One region of the Aneurinibacillus baijiui genome, then DNA from elsewhere that is predicted to be linked to it. Evidence: riboswitches for the same ligand, from Rfam matches in the RefSeq annotation. Region 1 holds a riboswitch; each other region holds the start of a gene.

Region 1 (4,741 bases):
GGAGATAACAGCACCTGCTACAAGCGCTGGACTGATCCCCATCACACTCCCCATCCCCATAAGTGCTACACCAATCGTAGCTGCTGTCGTAAGCGAGCTGCCGATACAAGTGCCGACAATTGCCGCAATCAGAAGCGCAGCAGGCAAAAAGTAATCAGCCGATAAAATAGTAAAGCCGTACATCATCATTGTTGGGACGGTGCCGCTCACCATCCAGACACCGATGAGCGCTCCGATTAGAAGAAAAATAAAAATAGGAATAAGGCCGGGTCGCACGCCGTCGATGATTCCCTGCTCCATCTCTTTCCATGAAGCTTTCTTCAGGAAGCCGATGAGGATGAGCAGAAGCGTACAGAGTAGAAGCGGAACATGGGGCGGCGCTTCTAGCTTAATAATAAATAAGCCGATAATGCTAAGCAGTATAATCGTTGTAACGAATGCTTCGGCTTTGGTAAAAAAATGATGTGAAGTTTCTTCGCGCACGTTCGATTCCCTCCAAAAAAAATTTATTGCATAACTGCTTGTCCGCTTTTCCGTAATAAAGTAACCCCATTAGAATACAGGATTGATAGTTTGTTTGTAAAGTATTATTTTCAATGAAGGTTTTGTACGATAAAGTATAAGAGAAAGAAGACACCGTTAGGAAAGTATAGTAAGTAAGGATGAGAATATGGAAGAGAATACTTTATGGTGGGATGAGAAAAGCAAGCAACTGCTTTCGGGTGTATGTCGGGCTTGTCCGGAGCCGCATTTTCAGCGGCGTTCACCGGAGCTGCTCCATATTGGCTGCTGTGCATATGAGCCTGTATTTACCTTATTTGAGATCTATAAGATGATTGCGGCAGATGCCACTGATTTTTTCCTGAAACAAATATACGAAAACCCAATGAATGTGGTACACGCGTATGAGATCGTCGCAGGTGCTACAATCCATCCGCTGTTCTATAAGCAAGCAGAAGGGGAGAGTAAATCTCCTGCGCAGCGGTATGACCAATTAAGACAGTCTCCGCGCACAATGTATAGAGCGGTGGATGAGCGTCTGGCATATGCGGTTTGTCAGTTTTTTGTCGATGGAAAAGGATGCGGACTTGCACCGCAATATAAAACAAGCATTTGTCGTTCGTTTATTTGCAGTGCAATTGAAGAGCGTCTTTCTACAGAAGAACGCAAAAAGCTATCCGATTGGCAGCGAACGATTCGTGATGAAGCGGAGCCCTTTCATCGTGAACATAGAAACATCCTGATACAAAAAGGCTGGACGCTTACAGAGAATATAGAAGACATCATTGGATATTTTCAACGGTATGCACATGCAACCTGAATAAAGCGGGGCCTTCCCATTTTTTATGGGTCAGCCTCGCTTTTATTTTATGATGCTTATTTAATGATACGGCGTGCCGTTACATAGTTATCTTGATGCCAAGAGCTATTCAAATTGCTGATTGTGACATCAGATTTTGTATTGGCCATATGAAGAACTTTACCGTCTCCGATGTACATGCTTACATGTGTAATATCCCATTTGTCTGCCTTTGTGCTATAGAAGATAAGATCCCCTTTTTTGATTTGGCTTTTTGGAACATAGCTTCCAAGGTTTACTTGGCGATCATCATCACGCGTGTGAATATCAATGCTGTTCTTTTGGAAGATATAGTACATAAATTGTGAGCAATCCATATATTTTCCCGGAACATAGTTATGGCTGTATTGTGCCACACCTTCTAGGCTTTTTCCGGTGCTGATAATATTGTCGATGACACGATCAGCAGTTGCTACGCTGATGGTTTGTCCAAACTGCGCGCTCGCAGTGGCTGCTTCAGCTTGTCCCGGTTCAAAAGCCAATCCGCCCAATAACATGCTTGCTGCAAGCACTCCGGTTGTAAACGCTTTATTTCTTTTTTTCATCTCGTTTCTCCCTCTCTTCTAGCCGACGAGGTTAGCTGACGGGTTCGGTTGAAAGGTTCCCCGACCACGCGTTGTGCGTGATTTCACCCCTAGAATGCCTGGTTCCCCCGTTCCGGTTTCGTATGAAGTCCGGATTTGGCCTGTTTTTTGGTGCTGTCTATACGGTAACGTAAATATAGAGACCAAACATTATGTGATAAATGGAAAGCCATCCGCATTATGTATATCAGTGACAAAAGATATAAAGCCTTTGTTCTCTTAAGCAGAGAACAAAGGCTATTTATGCAGGAGTATCTTATCATTTTTTTATCGCATTCAAACGAGAGGCGGCAACACGTATAGGCATTTCGATTGCGCTGAGATATACCTTCTCTTGACCAGAGAGTCGGAATAGTTCCCGGTTTGGCTTGGTATTCACCTCAATAATCCAAATACGGCCTTTTGTATCAATCCCAATATCAATACCAAATTCTATGAAGTGACCGAACTTTGATTCGATATACCGGGGCAGCAAAAGACTAACATTCTTGATCTCTTTCATAATTTCTTCCGTATTATGGGCAGAAAAGTGACAGGCCAGTAATTCTTCAAGCGGAATCGCATGTCCTCCGCTTTGCAGATTGGATGTGACAAAGGCCTCTGGTGATTTCTTGCCAACCATTCCTGTCACATTCCACTTCTCTTCTTCATCCTTTTGTACGAGAATCCGGCTGTCGCAAATACTTCCAGGGAGGAGGGTAAGATCAAGTCCCTGCTGAATGATGAATGTACGCCCTTGTTTTTGGCACCATAAAGTTAGGAAGCGTTCCGCTGCGGATAGACTCCCGATCTTATTGCGGATAATGCATCCGCTGCGGTCTCGACCGATCATCTCAAATGTGTTTCCGGTACGGCGAATACGCATAATTCCTTTTCCGCCGGAGCCGTTGACAGGTTTCATGTAGAGAGTGGGATGTTTGCGAGTCATTCGTTGCAACGCACCTGATTGCATAAGAGCTGTATCGGGCAGATAGGGTACAAGCTCTGGATTTCGATGGAAGAAACGGTGCGCATTCCATTTATGTGCAAACCGATTGTTTAAGTAAGTAAGACGGCTTGCGCTGCGGTACGCGGCATATTTTTTAAATATATCCGGTGTCATATTGCTAAAGCGATCGTATACGATATCGGGTAAGCGTGTTTTTGTTCTTCTCCATATTTTTTCTTTTATGTTATAGGAAAAACCTCTGACGATACCGAGTGATTCATCTATATCTATCGGAGAGTAGGCAACAAGCTGACAGTGATAGGCTGCGGCAACGATGGCCAGGCGGGTAAGATAATTTTTCCCGGCAATAAAGTCCTTGTTGCGGTGTGTAAGTACACCGATAAGCGGTTGATCTATAGTCATATGCTCCCCACATCTTCTCTGCTCCAATCTCCCGCTGCAAGCCAGAGTGTCGGTTTATCGGTAACGCCGCGAAAACAGGCGAAGGCCACCATGCCAACGGCAAAACAAGTCTTCAGGCTGGGTTCATTGTCGGCCGCTACACGTACATATAGTTTGCCCATTCTCTTGATCCCTTCTGCCGTTAACAAGCTGCCGACTCCATTACGTCGTGCATCTTTGTGAACAATGAGAAAGGATTCTGTTATACCGTACTCGCAGACGGCGAGAAGTCCGAGCAGTTTTTTATTTTGAATAGCAGCAAGGATAATATTTCCTTGCTGCATAAACATATCTTCAGGTACTTCGCGCAGCCAACGGATTGCCTGCCCTGTAATGCGGCGGCTGCCATGATGATGAGCAAAACGAATGAATTTGTCGCGCGTACGTCCAAAGATAGTTGGAGAAAGTTCATGGACGTGCATACCGCTTCTCTCCGAGCTCGCTAAAATTTGCTTGGTGCTGAGCGTATTCTACAATGCGTTGAAGGGACAGCCTGCGGATATGAGGCTCGTCGAATTTGCCTGGTTTGGCATTGGCCTCGATAAACCAGATCTTAGCATGTTTATCGATTCCGATATCCATCGATACCTCTCCAAGCGTAGGCCATTCTTTTTCTAGGGATCGGGCAATGCTGAGAGCCATGTGACGTACGGATGCAAGCATAAACTCATGTGAGATATGGGGAAATGCGGTCATTAGGATGTCTTCCGGTGCTTGAACGGAGCCGCCCCATGGTACATGTGTTGTGATTTTACCGGAACCGGCTAGCCGGATTCCTATTCCGGTTACGTCCCATACGCCATGCCCGTTTTTTTGTGCCAGAAGGCGAATATCAAAAAGCTTGTTCTCAAAGGTCGCCAGATCGATTCCCTGCTGTACGATGTAGGGCTGTGTGAGACGGGGAGAGATATATTTCCAGATATCTTCTTTTGAAGAAAATGACTTGCTTATCGTCTTTTGCTGCTGTTGATATTTTAAAAGAAATCCGCCCTCGGCTCTTTTTTGAATGCGATAAATGCCTTGGCCTGCCATGCCTTGAACCGGCTTAACATATACGAATGGATAGGCTGCCAACATCTCGTAGAGCGCGTTTTTTGCTGTGAGCGTTATGGTCTGTGGAAGATACGGCGCTACGTCGGCGTCTTTTTGCAGTGTGGCATACAGCTTTTGTTTGTTGAAGAATTGTGGATTGTATAATCGTATGTCACGTAGCTCGCTTAGCTGCTCAAGAGCCGCCTTCACATGCTCCTTTTCCTCGTAGGCTCGATTGGGAATGCGATTGTATAGAACATGCGGCAGAGGGAGATGTTCCTTAATCCATCTCTTTTCTTTTTTGTGGAAGAGATAGCCCTGTACGGTACGTGATTGCCAGTTGATATTCTCAATGGGTACAACATAGACAAATGC
Region 2 (4,741 bases), on a different contig from region 1:
TTTGGTGATAAATTCTGAATTTGCGGAGCAAAATCGCTATACGCTACAAACTCATTCAACACAAGCTTCTGTCCAATAAAGCTGCCCGCTTTTACCGCCTCCTCCCACGGCACCCCTACAGCAAATGCCAACGGCGCAAAAATAAACCCGAGAATTTGCTGCAAAGACAAACCCGGATAATTAAACAGGCTGCCGATTGCTCCAAGAATGCCGTTTACGAGCGCAATCAAGGCGATAAAAGCAAGCAGCATAGCGCCGACGTTCAACGCAAGCGTCAAGCCTACGCTTGCCCCACGTGCCGCCGCATCAATTACATTAACCGATTCCGTATCGTCGTCCATCTTAAACTCAAGTCGACTGCCCGGAGCGCTCTCCGCTTCCTCCGTCTCCGGTACGAACAGCTTCGCCATAACAAGGCCTGCAGGAGCCGCCATAAAGCTTGCAGCAAGCAAATACTCCAACGGTACGCCAAGAAGCGAATAACCGATCAGCACTGAGCCGGCAACGGAAGCCAACCCACCGGTCATAACCGCAAATAATTCTGATTTGGTCATCGTAGCGATATACGGACGCACCACAAGCGGCGCTTCTGTCTGCCCAACAAAAATATTCGCGGCCGCGGACATCGATTCAGCCTTGCTTGTCCCAAGCATCCAGGACAACGCTCCGCCGATCACCTTAATGATCGCCTGCATGATCCGCAGGTAATACAGAACAGAGATGAGAGAGGAGAAGAAAATAATTACTGTCAGTACTTGAAAGGCGAATACAAAGCTAATCCCCGACTCCTTTATATAGAGTCCGCCAAAAAGAAACTGCACCCCTTCATTGGCATAATTCGTAATCTCTGTTACCGCCAAAGTTAATCGCTGCAGTCCTGCCTTTCCTGCTTCCCATTTCAATACGATAAATGCAAAAACTAACTGAATTGCTAATCCGCCTAGGATAGGCCGCCACGAAATGGCTTTTCGGTTCGTCGAAAACAAGAAAGCAATCGCAAATATTACAAGGATTCCAAAAAAGCCCCACAAAATATTCACATTCTCTCACCTCATCACATTAATGTAGACAACATCCGTTCTCTACCATCGCGTTCTGGGATTAGCAGCTACATTCATTCATTTACCCTGCCTCACATCTTTTCATACCCATTTTAAAAGTCATTTCCCCTTTTTATTCTCTCTGAACTGCACGTACTACAAAAAAAAGACCACTGCTAATAGAGCAGTGGCAATATAGGGGGAGAAAGAGAGAGAAAAAAATTCTCATGCTAGTATTATTACTATTCCCGAATCTTTTTTTTCTTAAACATATTCCCGCCTATTTTTTTATTTCTTTTTCCTCTGTATTCGCCTGAATCGGTGGAATAATGGAAGGAGGAATCACCCCTGGCACTTCGCTGCCGGTCGGCCTTCCTTCCCCATCATAGTAGAACTGCGGTACATTCCCCACAATAAGCGCGTTAGAGATTGGGTATTCTGCTTCTACCAAGGCAGGCTCCGTCGAAAAGGGAATGACGATTTTGACCTTCGTCTGCACAATCATCACTACGGTAATTAGCACCATATTAATGCCTGCCTCCTGCATCTTGATATCCATTTCTACATGCACATTGCCGAATGGAACAAGCGTCAAGGGGAGATCTGGACCCATACGCGCAAGCAAGTTGCTGTGCAGAGCCTGCCCAATAGGCAGCGTCTGCGGCATAGCTTCAAGGTCATTTAAAGCATGTGACACATTTTCAATTGCATCGAGCACGATTCGTGAATATTCATTTCCGTTAAAAAGCGCGGCTTGCACTCTTCCCTGGCTATCTTCTTTTAGCTCTACCAGGTTCTTAAAGCTAACTTCTTTGATCAGCTTTTTGCTAATTGCTTCATGGATCGCTTTCGTCGCTATCTGATCCGCCCGAACGCGAGCAATTTCATGAAGAACAGGCTCGATATTTTTCTCCACATAATAAAAAGTTTGAAAGGTAAGGCCTAAAAAGATAAGCAAGGAGATGAGAAACATAAACTTTGAAGGAATAGGCGCCCGCGTTGAGCGATTGCGCAATCTTCTCCGCTTCATACCGCCACCCCCTGCTTGTAATATATGCCCAAGGGTGAAGGGCTAACACTGAACATGCGTAAAAAGCCCGCCAGCAGTTCTGCCGACGGGCTTTGAGTTTGACTACTATTCGTTTCTATTAATAGCTGCGACGGCGCATTCCTTTAAGCAGCAAGCTTGCGATAAACACAAGCACGACTGCACCGATAATGGCTGGAACGATGGCAAATCCGCCTACCACCGGACCAAAGTCGCCAAGAAGAGCAGAACCGATCCATGCACCGATGAATCCGGCAATAATGTTTCCGATAATGCCGCCTGGCACGTCACTTCCGACAATGGCTCCAGCCAACCAACCGATAATACCTCCAACAATTAATGCCCATAGAAAACTCATACTGTGTATCCCTCCAGATGTCTTTATCGTAATGCAAAATTGCTTATGCTTTGTAATACCCCGCCTTTTTTTTCTTGACACATTTTCGTCATATAACAAAATAAAAGTAAGAATCTGGTTTCATCATGGACGAATGGTGGAAAAAAATAAAAACCCCCAACCGAATGAATTCGGTTGAGAGTTAATAGCGTAGGTCTGTATGTATCTTACTATCTATTTATTTCGTAACACGCTTGGCTCCCACATAACGGGAACCCCAATAATACTTATCGTTGATGTTACTGATGGAAACACCTTGGCTGCTAGAGGAATGAATGAATCGGCCTCCACCTAAATACATACCTGCATGTGTAATAGGAGCACGACGGGACGTCTTAAAGAACACCAAATCTCCAGTACGCAGCTGTGAGCGGGAAACCGTCTGCCCTCTCTGATACATTGCGTTTGCCGTACGCGGTAACGTAATCTTCTCGCTCTTATATACATAGTTTAAGAATCCAGAGCAATCAAAACCGCTTTTTGTCGTTCCGCCCCATTTGTATGGAGTTCCTAATACACTTACTGCTTTGGATACAAGAGACTCATTGGCTGCAGAAGCCACTCCTGTTCCAGCAGGCACAAAGAGGCTGCTTATCGCAACTGCACCTGCCATTGCAACTGTCATGATCGTCTTTTTTACCATCGTCTAGTGTTACTCCCTTCATGCCTACGAGGTTAGTTGACGGGTTAAGAGGATAAGGTCTCTTTTCGTATGTACACGAATACACCCCAGAAGTAAATCGTCCCCCGCTTCACATAATGTGAATTCGGCAAGTAAACTTTTTCTATTAATTGGCCACCTCTACAATAGTAATCATTCTCTATGTTTCTATCTCTTTCCAACAACAACGGTTTAAGTTTATCGAATTCTATCGAAAAAGAGAAGATTTTTAAGAAATTGTTCACATTTCAGACACAATTAGGTGAATTTTTTTGCAACCCGAAAAAATAATCTTTCTTTTTACGATTTGGATATAACTTCTAAAAGCCAGGATGCATCCATCCTGGCTTTATTTATCCGTAAATAATATGCGCCGTTCCTCCCATGCTGTTTCATGATACGCACGCGCAATCCCTTCCTGCCTAATCTTCTCCTTGGAGACATTTTTATACGGAATTGTGATCTCCCATATATCCGCAAACGGAAAAGGCCGCAGCGCTACCGTCTGAGCATTTGCCCAATGAGCCATCACTTTCTTACCTGCTGCAAAAGCGAATGCCTGCGGGAAACCGTTCCGGAACCAGCTGATTTCTTCTTCTTTTGCTACGCCGGGTTCCTGCATACAAACATACAAGGAAAGGTTATCGCAAAATTGAAGAAGATCAAATTGAAAATCCAGCGCCTCTTTTTCTGCTTGATTGAGGGAGAACTGTGCAAGAAGCCGACGCTGCCTCTCCCGCTCCTTATCCACATATGCCAGCGCTGCCTCTTCAGACGTACCATCAAAAAAAGATACATAGTGCATGCTGCACAAAAGTGCCGCATACGGACTCTCCTTCTCGATTTCGTCTACACCTTTTTTGTAAAAAGGGAGCTTGGGTACCAAAGGAAAATCTACAAATGTATACGGCTTCCTCTCAGCATCATACCAAAATGGCGTATCGTCTACATCTATCCAACCCCGATCATGCTGACTGATTCCGTAGATAACCTCCTCACGTTTTTCTTTTCCAATAAAATAATCATCCTTCCAGTGTCCAGCCATCCCTCCAGAAGCGAGCGCGTGATCATGCTGTGTGAACATGACAAAGCTATATTCCCGTTCATATGCGATCATATTCTCTCTCCTTTGCTTTTACTCTGTTATGTTACCTTCTCTTTACCCATATTTTTTTCATTCGCACGCTGCCGCAGCCACCACTGTAAAAGGGGCGGAACGAGGAACATGACAAAAAACACCCGAAAGAGCTGATATCCGCTCACCATCGATAGATCAGCATGCACCATACTCGCCGTTACACCCATCTCGGCAATTCCGCCCGGTGCAGTGCTTAAAAAAGCTGTCGTCAATGTCATCGGTGTCCACAATGTAAGCAAAAATGCGAGCAGAAGGGAAAAAAGAACAAGAATGATACTGCTAAGCACCGTATATATACTTAAAGCCTGCATGTTTGTAATCGACTGCGGCTTCATCTGTAAGCCGATATGGACTCCAATCGCAAATTGAGACAGCAGAACAAAGGCCGAAGGAAGAGGAGGGGCTTCTCCGCCGATAGCAACCAATACGATCGCAGTACTCAGCAGCGGCCCTGTCA
Region 3 (4,741 bases), on a different contig from region 1:
AAGCTCGGTCGATGCTACTTCCTTGGTGCTGCCATCTTTTTGCAGCAACTTAGCCATCGTATCTGCTTTGGTTTTGCGCAGCGTATCCGCCTGTGCCTTGCCTCGGCCTTCCGCCAATGCTTCCGCAAAATTAGCAAACAGCACAGTAAACAAGAGAATGAGAAAAACGGAAACATTGTACCCGCGGCTTACCGTGCTTGCACCGAATGCATCCGGTGCAAACGAAAGAATGAGCGTAATGAATGTACCCACTTCGACGATAAACATGACAGGGTTTTTGATCATCACAAATGGATGTAACTTTTTAAATGAGTCAACGATTGCCTGCGTGACAAGCTCACTTGTGAGCATTTTTTTCTGCTTACTCCCCATATAGCATCCTCCTTATTTCCACATGCTCAAATGTTCTGCGATCGGCCCGAGCGCAAGAGCAGGGAAGAAGGTAAGTGCGCCGATCACAAGAATCATTACCAACAGAATAAACGTAAACAGTGCTGAATCGGTCCGAAATGTCCCGGCTGTTGCCGGAACCAGACGCTTGGCGGCCAGTGAGCCTGCAATCGCCAGCAGAGCCACGATCGAGATGTAGCGACCAAACAGCATGACAAGCCCGATTGCCATATTGTAAAAGTTCGTATTCGCACTAAGACCTGCAAATGCCGATCCGTTATTTGCGGCTCCAGATGTAAAAGCATACAGCACTTCAGAGATGCCGTGCGAGCCGGGGTTAAGGATTGAGGCCATGGATTCAGGCCGCAGGAACGCGATAGCGGTCGGCACCAGAATAATGACCGGATGAGCGAGCAGTGCGATGGAAGCCAGCTTGATTTCCTTGCCTTCGATTTTCTTGCCAAGAAATTCTGGCGTACGACCGACCATTAATCCGCAGATAAAGACCGTCAGAATAACGTACAGCAATCCGTTTAATAGGCCGACACCGTCACCGCCAAAGACGTTGTTAAGCATCATCTGAGCAAGTGGCACCAGCCCGCCCAGCGGTGTAAGAGAGTCATGCATGTTGTTGACAGATCCCGTTGTGGCCGCTGTCGTTACCGTCGTGAACAGCGCGGATTGGGAATAACCAAATCGTACCTCCTTGCCTTCCATGTTGCCGGAGATGCCTAGTGCATCCAGGGCCGGTGTCCCTTTGTATTCCGAAAGAAAGACGACAGAGAGCATCATAAGAAACAGGATTGCCATGGTGGCGAATACCGTCCAACCCTGGCGCTTGTTTTTGATCATGACACCAAAGGCATAGACGAGAGCTGTCGGTACAAGCATCATGCAGAGAATATGCACCAGATTGGTCAGCGGCGTCGGATTCTCGAACGGATGGGAGGCGTTCATACCGAAGTAGCCCCCGCCGTTTGTTCCGATATGCTTAATGGATTCAAGCGAAGCGACCGGGCCGCGTGTGATCGTCTGCTGTGCACCTTCGATGGTTGTTGTTGTCTGGGCGCTATCGAGTGTTTGTGGCGCTCCCTGAAATACGAGAAATAGGGCCACGATTAGGGAAAGCGGAAGAAACACACGGAACAGCGAGCGAACCAGATCCACATAGAAGTTTCCAAGATGTATCTGGCGTGCGCTGATTCCGCGAATGAAGGCGATTGCCACGACCAGACCGGTCGCTGCCGATGTAAACATCGGGAATGTGATCGCAAGCATTTGCGATAGATACGAAAGCCCATTCTCACCGCTGTAGGCCTGCCAGTTTGTGTTGGTAATAAACGAAGCGGCGGTATTAAAGGCAAGCGCGCTTGGCATATTGTCGATGCCGTCTGGATTAAGCGGCAGGTACTTCTGCAGGCGAAGTACGGCATACATCAGCAGCACCATAACGAAGTTAGAGAGCAGCATCGCAGTTACATACTGTTTCCAGTTCATTGTCTCGGTCTCACGAACACCCATCACGCGATAGAAGAGGCGTTCGATGGGACCGAATATTCGGTCTAGCGTTGTTTTTTCATAATCAAATACGCGAACGAGATAGCTGCCTGCCGGTTTTACCAGCAGGATGATCAGAAGCAGTGTAGCAGCTACCTGAAGAATTCCTGTACTCATTGGCGAGCCTCCTAAATATAAAGACATCACATTAAAATTTTTCTGGTTTGATAAGAACAAAGCATAAGTACAAAATCATAGCCAAAGCAATCAGCAGGATCATGCCCACTTCATTCACCTCCTTCATGTACGGTCACAGAATTCTGTAAAACCGATGAAAAGTAAAAATGACAATATGAATACTCCGATGATCACAACATCATTAAACATAACGAAAGCCCCCTTTCTCCTACATATCCGCAAAAAAAATAGACCGATGCCGCTTTTATCCGATGAACCGCATAGGGAAAGAGAGCCAGGGGACGAGCGCTGTGCAGTCAATCCAAGAAAAGGATCAACGAAACACCAACGCTTGCCGGCCTAATGGCTTGCTTGCGGTTATCTGTCGGAGAAAAAGCGTCACCGGTCTACGGAATGCCTGCCCATCACCCCGGGTGCGGGCCTACACTCTGTCCACCTGTTCTTCTTCATCAAAACAGTGCTATGAAATTATGGCAAAACAAAAAGACCTGCAAGTATCTTGAAGGGGTTCTTTGTTTCCGTAATGCGGCAACAAAAAAACCTCCTCAAATAGGCGGTCTTTAGACCTCCCTCGCTTTAGCCGACGAAGTTAGCTGACGGGTAGGATGGCGAAAGAGTAACTCTCATCCCTCCTTACAAGTGTAAGGATTAACCCCAAAAGATTGGGTCCTCCGCTTCCGAGTGATTCGGAACTAGGCCAGATATGCAGTTGCTGTATGTGCTTTATTATACGAGCAGAAGAATTAAAAAATAAAACGGGAAATACGAAGGAAAATCCACTTTTTTTAGACAATAGTGGATAAGTAAGCGGTAAAATTAAACATATTCACACGCAATCTCTTTTTCTCTTTCAATTTCTCGTGTTTACTTGTATGTGTAGTAAGGAGTGATGGTATTGGAGCGAGTTGTCTTCACAAATGTACGTAATAAAATGTTAGTCGGACACTTATATCCGGCAGAATCAAGATCAATCATTATCATGGCTCATGGATTCATGTCAGATAAAATATCAAGAGGACGGTTTGAGCGGCTGGCAGCATCATTTAACCATGCCGGTTATGCTGCGCTTGCCTTTGATTTCAGCGGCTGCGGTGAAAGCGAGGACGAGATCATCACAGCAGAGAAGCAGGTGGATGATTTGCGAGCGGCGATGCACTTTGTCAAAGGAAGAGGATATGAGAGGATTGCACTATATGGACATAGTCTCGGCAGCTTAATCTGTCTTCGAGGTTATACGCGAGATATCGTAACCATGGTATTATCCGGCGCCTTAACCGACGCAATGCAGTACGAGTGGGATGACTATTTTACAAAAGAACAAATGTATGAATTAGAAAAGTACGGCTTGATTACGGTACACAGGGAAGAAGGGGTGCGAAGAATCATTAGGCTTGATCAGCAAATGCTTCATGATTTTGCGAAGATTGACCAGGCATCCCTCTTGCAGCCGATTGCGTGTCCGGTATTGCTGATCCATGGCAATCATGAGAGCGATGCAGAAGAGAAGCTACTGCTGGAGCGGTCAAGTCGTGCGCTTATGTATTTGCCAAAAAACTCTGAGTTGATGGTCATAGAAGGGGCTGCACACAGCTTTATCGAACACATGGATGAGCTAGAACAAGCTGCTTGTGCATGGTATAACACGCATATGAAAAAATAAGATAAAGAGCGTAAAATCGAGAAAAAATAAGAATAGAGAAGATATAATTTGATAAAGCCTGTTATATTTTAAAATTTATTCCTTTACAAAAGATTCAAGCCGGACGTAAGATGATTTCAACTTCAGCTAACTGAATAAAAATTTCCAGCTTGATCGCTGAGTCCCAATAGGGAGCGGGGGAACCAATCGCGGCGCATAGTACAGCCAGTGCCGTATGGGGTGAATCTCGGGAGACCGAGTAGGGCGACTCTCACGTCCGAATCCGTCAGCTAACCTCGTAAGCGTGTAGAGAGAGGAGGGTGTTGTTGTGATACCATGACAGCTTCTTTGCTGTGCTTAGCAAAAGCCGCATGAAGAGACCTCTTCGTACGGCTTTTTTGTACTTCAAATAAAGATAAAAACAAAGGAGTTTTGGAAGAGAATGGCGCAGTCAAGCAAAAGCAAAATGGAAGCAGCAATCAGTGAAGCCTATATTAAATTCTTGCGCGAAATTCTCGGCAAAGGGCCGAAAGAAACAAAAACATATATTATTAAAGACATGGTTATGATCCGGCTCAAGGAAGTGCTGACCCAGGAGGAGAAGGCGCTGGTGTGCATCGAGAGCGGGAAGCCGCTTGTTAAAGAGATGCGGCGGATTCTGCGTGAATCCAACAGTGAAAAGACGAAAGTGATCATCTCCGGTATTACCGGATGTCAGGTCATCTCCAGCCACAGCGATATTAGCACGAAGCTAGGAGAGCAGATCGAAGTATTTATTCTTGATTGTGATCTAGAAAAGGAATTGAGAATAAAAGAGGTTGGATAGATTCATCAGGAAGACTGAACACAGGGATCGGACAAAGCGCCCGGTGTTACGTATACCTGCGGACTCTTGTGGGATTCCGATGCCGATTGATTATCGATTGGTATGGGGATCGTGTGAGAGACCGCAGGTTTTTTGTTTCATCATGAAATATCGATGATATAAAAGGAGAGAAAAGGATGAATAGGGCTATC
Region 4 (4,741 bases), on a different contig from region 1:
GGTTTATTCTGTTTATCGTAGCGCACGACGCCTTCTGAATCAGTGACAGCTCGTTTGATTTTCTTCGCAATCACATTTGGTTCATCTAACAGAGCAATATAGCTTCCGGCAGTTGGATTGCTCTTGCTCATTTTTTTCGTTGGATCATCGAGCGACATAATGCGACCGCCGAATTCTTGGATCATCGGTTCTGGAATTACGAATGTTTCTCCATACTTCTTATTGAAACGCATTGCCATATCCCTTGTGAATTCTAAGTGCTGCTTCTGGTCTTCTCCTACAGGAACGTGCGTTGTATTATAGAGAAGGATATCGGCAGCCATCAGCGCAGGATAGGTAAGAAGAGCGCCGGTAACGACTTCTTTGCCCGCCGACTTATCTTTATATTGTGTCATGCGTTCTAATTCCCCGATGTATCCCGTACACTGCATTAACCATCCAAGCTCTGCATGCTCAGGTACTTGCGATTGGATGAATAAAATCGATTTTTGCGGGTCGATTCCAATGCTTAAATACATGGCGGCTAACTGCATCGTATAGTCATGCAGTTCTTTGGCTTCTTTAGGCACGGTAAGCGAGTGAAGGTTAACGATTGAGTAGATGCAGTTTCCTTCTGTCTGTAGGTCAACAAAGCGCTTCATGGCGCCAATGTAGTTGCCTAATGTGAAATTTCCGCTAGGTTGTACACCAGAAAAGATCTGTTTCATATGTACATCACTCCTTCTATGTAAAAATAAATAAAAAAGACCCCACATCCGCAAGGGACGAGGAGCCGTGGTACCACCCTAATTAACCGGCATATGCAGCCAGTTCACTTCATTCCCGTATAACGGAGGGAGACCCGCCGCTGTCTACTAGTGCTGCTTCATTCGTTCGACAGGGAGCTCAGAAGTCCATTCAGTCGGGGAGTGCGTACCGGGCTTCCACCATCCCCGGCTCTCTATTACGTCTCGTTCCGCTTACTTCTCTTCATCATTGCCTATTGTATTCAAGGTAAGAATAATCATAATATAAAACACTATTGCATTTCAAGTGTTCACATAACATCGTGTTTATGAAGTTCTTCATAAATGCGTGGAACCAATTCTCGCGCAAAAAGCTTTTTTTCTGATATAGGAGAAGTGGGGTCACAATTTTGGAGATAACCATAAATAAAGCCTTCGAGTTGTTCATAGCTTGGTGGCCAAGAAGAAAACCAGCGTTTCACCTGCAGTAGGATGTCGGCTTGCAGCGAGTTGACCGTTTTATTATACATGCTGCACCTCATTTCTGAAATTTAGGTTATCTTCTCTATATACCCAAAAAACAAAACACCTCCCCAAACTTTTTTGGTGAGGTGCTATTTAGTGTATTGTTTCATTGACGTTTCCTATCTTTATTCTATTATGCAGGGTAGTTATCGTGATTCGTATGGCACTCTTCACACTCCGTTTTATACGATTCAGCTTGCTCAGATATTACAGATCCGCAACGAGCACATGTTTTCTTCGGAAGGTTGTTATAGAACTCAGATACTGGAATCATAGTTGACGCCTCCTTTTTTTATAATTGTAATATAACAGCATTCAATAATCAACTATCTGTTGTAATATAAATAAAAACATTTTTAGATACATGCTCTATTATTCTTCTTTATACATCCTTATTCTTCTCTTTTTATTATTTTTTCATTACTTTATTTATTTCTTCATTTTTATAAAGTTAATGAAATGATTCTTTTGTCTGTTGTATTACACACAATGTAAAAAAGCTTTGCCCATGAGAGGCAAAGCTTTTTTATGGTTTGTTTATAGTTACATTCGGGCAGGCGGCTGTCCGGATCGTGAGGAAGGCTGTGCCACTGCTTTTTGTTGGCGTAACTTATTAACACCTTGATAAAGGCTGAAGCCAGCGGCTGCAAGTTCAGAAATTTTGTCCGCCCAGCTAGTATCTTTCTTCACCATCTTTTCTTGGACGGTTTCTGAGGCAATTGTCAAGCCGCGTCCGATTGAATCTACAGCTTCAAAGCTGCTGTCAAGCTTATCCATTTTCACTGCAATATCGCTTGAAATGCGGTTCATCTCTCCTAAAGAGACATCGACACTTGCCATAAGGCGGTCAACATTACCTTGAACGTGCTGAACCGTCTCATCCGCATGTTTTACAAGTGGAATTAAATTACGGAAGAATAGCACCATGTATACGGTGAGCACAGCTACAGCGATTGCTATAACGATGACCGCGATTGTAATTGCTAACTCCATTACTGTCACCTCTTTTATTTAAGTTATTTATTTGTGTATTACCGCCAATTATAAAAAAATAAACACCCCGGCCTGTGTTGGACGGGGTGTACATGATTTATTTCGTTACGGTAATGATCTTGTTGTAGTGGCCGGGATGTGAATGATCCGGTTCACACAGTACAACAACATTCTCTTCGCTCTCAAGAACGGAGTTAACTTCAAGTGTTCCAATGCTTTGTGTGTTGATATCGAGACAAAAGTGTAGGCATTGATGTTTGTTGCCCATGATCTCCGCAGATACTTTCTTTAAAATTCCTTTGATCTCTTTTTTCTCCTGGTTTGTCTCTACGGTCACCGTTACTTTCTTTCCTGTCAGCCCCACTAAACACTTTCTTGCATCCTTTTGCAGTTCTTCAAGCGTTTTTGGCTTGCCTTCTTTTCTCAGTACACTCCTAAAAAAACTAACCATAATTCCTCTCCTTAATTTTGCCTGCGAGGTTAGCTGACGGATTCGGACATAAGGTTGGATGCCCTACACCAGAGGTGATTCACCCCTATTACGTGGGTCCCCCGCTCCAATTGGATTCGGCATTTGAATCATGATTGAATCATAATAAGGCACATCGATGTGAATTGTCAATTAGATTTTTAGCGTATAGGAGATACGTGCTTTCGACGCTTTCCCTTTGTTCGTTTTACTATTACAATAGGATAGGAAAACAAGGGGAACATGACGAATAGGTAGGAAAAGGCAACAGGAGGAGTTAATCATGGTACGACAATTCCTACGCAGAATGTTTGCGGGACGGAAAAACAATGAAGAACGTGAAACGATAACAGATGAGCATGAAGCCGAATGGACGGACGAAGTATGGGAGTTAGATGAAGAAGCAGGAAGAGAGTCTGCCGCTAAAGAAAATCCGTATGCAGCCAACCATGTAAGGAATGAGGAGCAAGCAGAGCCGCGTCTATATACGGTTACCCGCGATAAAATTGAACATCATAACTATAAGCAGATAAAGCGACTGGTTGAAGACATATTGGAAGAAGCCGAACAGGGGTATTGTCACAGGGGATGCCTACAACTTCGGCTTTCGCCGGAACTTCTAGAAGAGACGGACGAATTCTTCGGCAAGCGAATCGGAAAATATATCGAAGGGGCCGAACGGGAGACATATGATGCGACCGCTTTTTTTGATTGGACAGATGAAGAGACGGCGCGCATTTACCGCACATATACCCTACCTTCGTATCCAGAGAAGCAGCAGTCGTTTGTTCAGAGTCGCCTGGTGATGATTTATGATACGTGCGAAGCTTTGAATTGGGATGCCCGTCGGATTGCGGGAGCATTTGCTGAAGCGATCGAATGGCCGCTTGGAGAGGAAGATTTAGTAACGTTTGAACGCTGGTTGGCTACCATGTCGCAGCGATTGGCAGAGGAAGGGTACGAAACTGATGATGAAGAAGCGGCTGAGGAATATATAGAAGAAGATTTTTCTTATATTACGCCTGTCCAGATATCGCGTGAGGAAGTTGAGCGTGAAGATATTACGAAGCTTGTAGCTTTCTTCGATGGTATTTTATCTGATGGCGCGAAAATCCGGGAGAAAAAAGGTGGATTGGTATTTTCTTTTTACGGGTTTTCAGGTGAACTTGAAGATGTAATGCAGGATGAAGCTGTAAATGCCTGGGCCAGCCGCCTGGTTGAACAATACCCGTATGTCTTTTATTTCTTAAATGACGAGTACGTGCCAATGACACAGTTCGTTACTTCCATGGTGGTAACTGCACACATGGAAGGGGATCAAGTAGTCTATAATGAACAAGAGTTGGAAGAATTCATCCAGTTCATTCGTGGTGCACTCTCCCAACTGGCTGAGCGAAGCGGAGAGAGTCCATATCAGGTAATTAATGAATTTGAACAGAAGCTATTCCAGTCATAAAAGCTGGCGCCTACATTACTATGAATAGTAAGGACGAGATAGTATGGAAGAAAATAAGCAAGCGCAATTACAGAAAGAGACGCATAAGAGAGTAATCGAGGAACTAGAACGCTCGCTTCCGGAAGGCTGGAGGGTGGAGGGCAACAAAAGCGACCTTGAGCAGATAAGGATTCTCCACAGTCAGCTTGGTGAAGGCGATATGGCTGTCAAGTTGACTCCGTTGTTTGCTAAAGTGGAGCAATATGAATCAGATAAAGAGAAGTGGCTTGCAGAATTTACAGAGAAGGTTGTGCGTACTATCCGTGAAGCCGCACAAAAGCACAGGTTGGTCGGTCAGGAGCACAGACTCTATCCGGTGCTGCGCCACCCTTCTTTTACATCCGCAGAAAAAAACAAGGCGCTTGTATGGCGCGCACATACAGCCGAGAGTATCGTATTGTATGCTCTTGATTTGGAAGCAAGCTATACACTCATCAGCAAGGAGATGCTTGCTGAAGCAAATATGACAGAGGCAGCGCTCCATGAAAAGGCACTAGATAATTTACGACGACTAGAAAGTACGCCAAAGCAGGA

The links. Region 1 has a riboswitch for cyclic di-AMP ahead of AB3351_RS12055 (C40 family peptidase). Riboswitches for the same ligand answer to the same signal wherever they lie in the genome.
Region 2: another riboswitch for cyclic di-AMP. It lies ahead of AB3351_RS15645 (C40 family peptidase); the one in region 1 lies ahead of AB3351_RS12055 (C40 family peptidase).
Region 3: another riboswitch for cyclic di-AMP. It lies ahead of AB3351_RS21200 (potassium-transporting ATPase subunit F); the one in region 1 lies ahead of AB3351_RS12055 (C40 family peptidase).
Region 4: another riboswitch for cyclic di-AMP. It lies ahead of AB3351_RS07245 (hypothetical protein); the one in region 1 lies ahead of AB3351_RS12055 (C40 family peptidase).

What each region holds. Positions count from the first base shown of each region.
Region 1 is NZ_JBFTXJ020000005.1:224,859-229,599, reverse strand. It holds gene nhaC (Na+/H+ antiporter NhaC) at 1-483, opposite strand, end outside; gene AB3351_RS12060 (hypothetical protein) at 671-1,321, shown strand; gene AB3351_RS12055 (C40 family peptidase) at 1,378-1,905, opposite strand; cyclic di-AMP (ydaO/yuaA leader) riboswitch at 1,912-2,056, opposite strand; gene AB3351_RS12050 (YheC/YheD family endospore coat-associated protein) at 2,204-3,295, opposite strand; gene AB3351_RS12045 (GNAT family N-acetyltransferase) at 3,292-3,756, opposite strand; gene AB3351_RS12040 (YheC/YheD family endospore coat-associated protein) at 3,743-4,741, opposite strand, start outside.
Region 2 is NZ_JBFTXJ020000008.1:117,787-122,527, forward strand. It holds gene AB3351_RS15630 (NupC/NupG family nucleoside CNT transporter) at 1-1,040, opposite strand, end outside; gene yunB (sporulation protein YunB) at 1,321-2,070, opposite strand; gene AB3351_RS15640 (GlsB/YeaQ/YmgE family stress response membrane protein) at 2,189-2,446, opposite strand; gene AB3351_RS15645 (C40 family peptidase) at 2,664-3,128, opposite strand; cyclic di-AMP (ydaO/yuaA leader) riboswitch at 3,136-3,268, opposite strand; gene AB3351_RS15650 (DUF3891 family protein) at 3,496-4,263, opposite strand; gene AB3351_RS15655 (AbrB family transcriptional regulator) at 4,290-4,741, opposite strand, start outside.
Region 3 is NZ_JBFTXJ020000017.1:44,866-49,606, forward strand. It holds gene kdpB (potassium-transporting ATPase subunit KdpB) at 1-372, opposite strand, end outside; gene kdpA (potassium-transporting ATPase subunit KdpA) at 385-2,064, opposite strand; gene AB3351_RS21200 (potassium-transporting ATPase subunit F) at 2,096-2,191, opposite strand; cyclic di-AMP (ydaO/yuaA leader) riboswitch at 2,649-2,794, opposite strand; gene AB3351_RS21205 (alpha/beta hydrolase) at 2,981-3,745, shown strand; cyclic di-AMP (ydaO/yuaA leader) riboswitch at 3,890-4,045, shown strand; gene AB3351_RS21210 (Na-translocating system protein MpsC family protein) at 4,167-4,550, shown strand; gene AB3351_RS21215 (hypothetical protein) at 4,727-4,741, shown strand, end outside.
Region 4 is NZ_JBFTXJ020000003.1:169,738-174,478, forward strand. It holds gene trpS (tryptophan--tRNA ligase) at 1-707, opposite strand, end outside; T-box leader at 758-985, opposite strand; gene AB3351_RS07230 (hypothetical protein) at 1,037-1,255, opposite strand; gene yhfH (protein YhfH) at 1,384-1,524, opposite strand; gene AB3351_RS07240 (DUF948 domain-containing protein) at 1,794-2,243, opposite strand; gene AB3351_RS07245 (hypothetical protein) at 2,341-2,694, opposite strand; cyclic di-AMP (ydaO/yuaA leader) riboswitch at 2,698-2,826, opposite strand; gene AB3351_RS07250 (hypothetical protein) at 2,996-4,168, shown strand; gene AB3351_RS07255 (DUF1444 family protein) at 4,212-4,741, shown strand, end outside.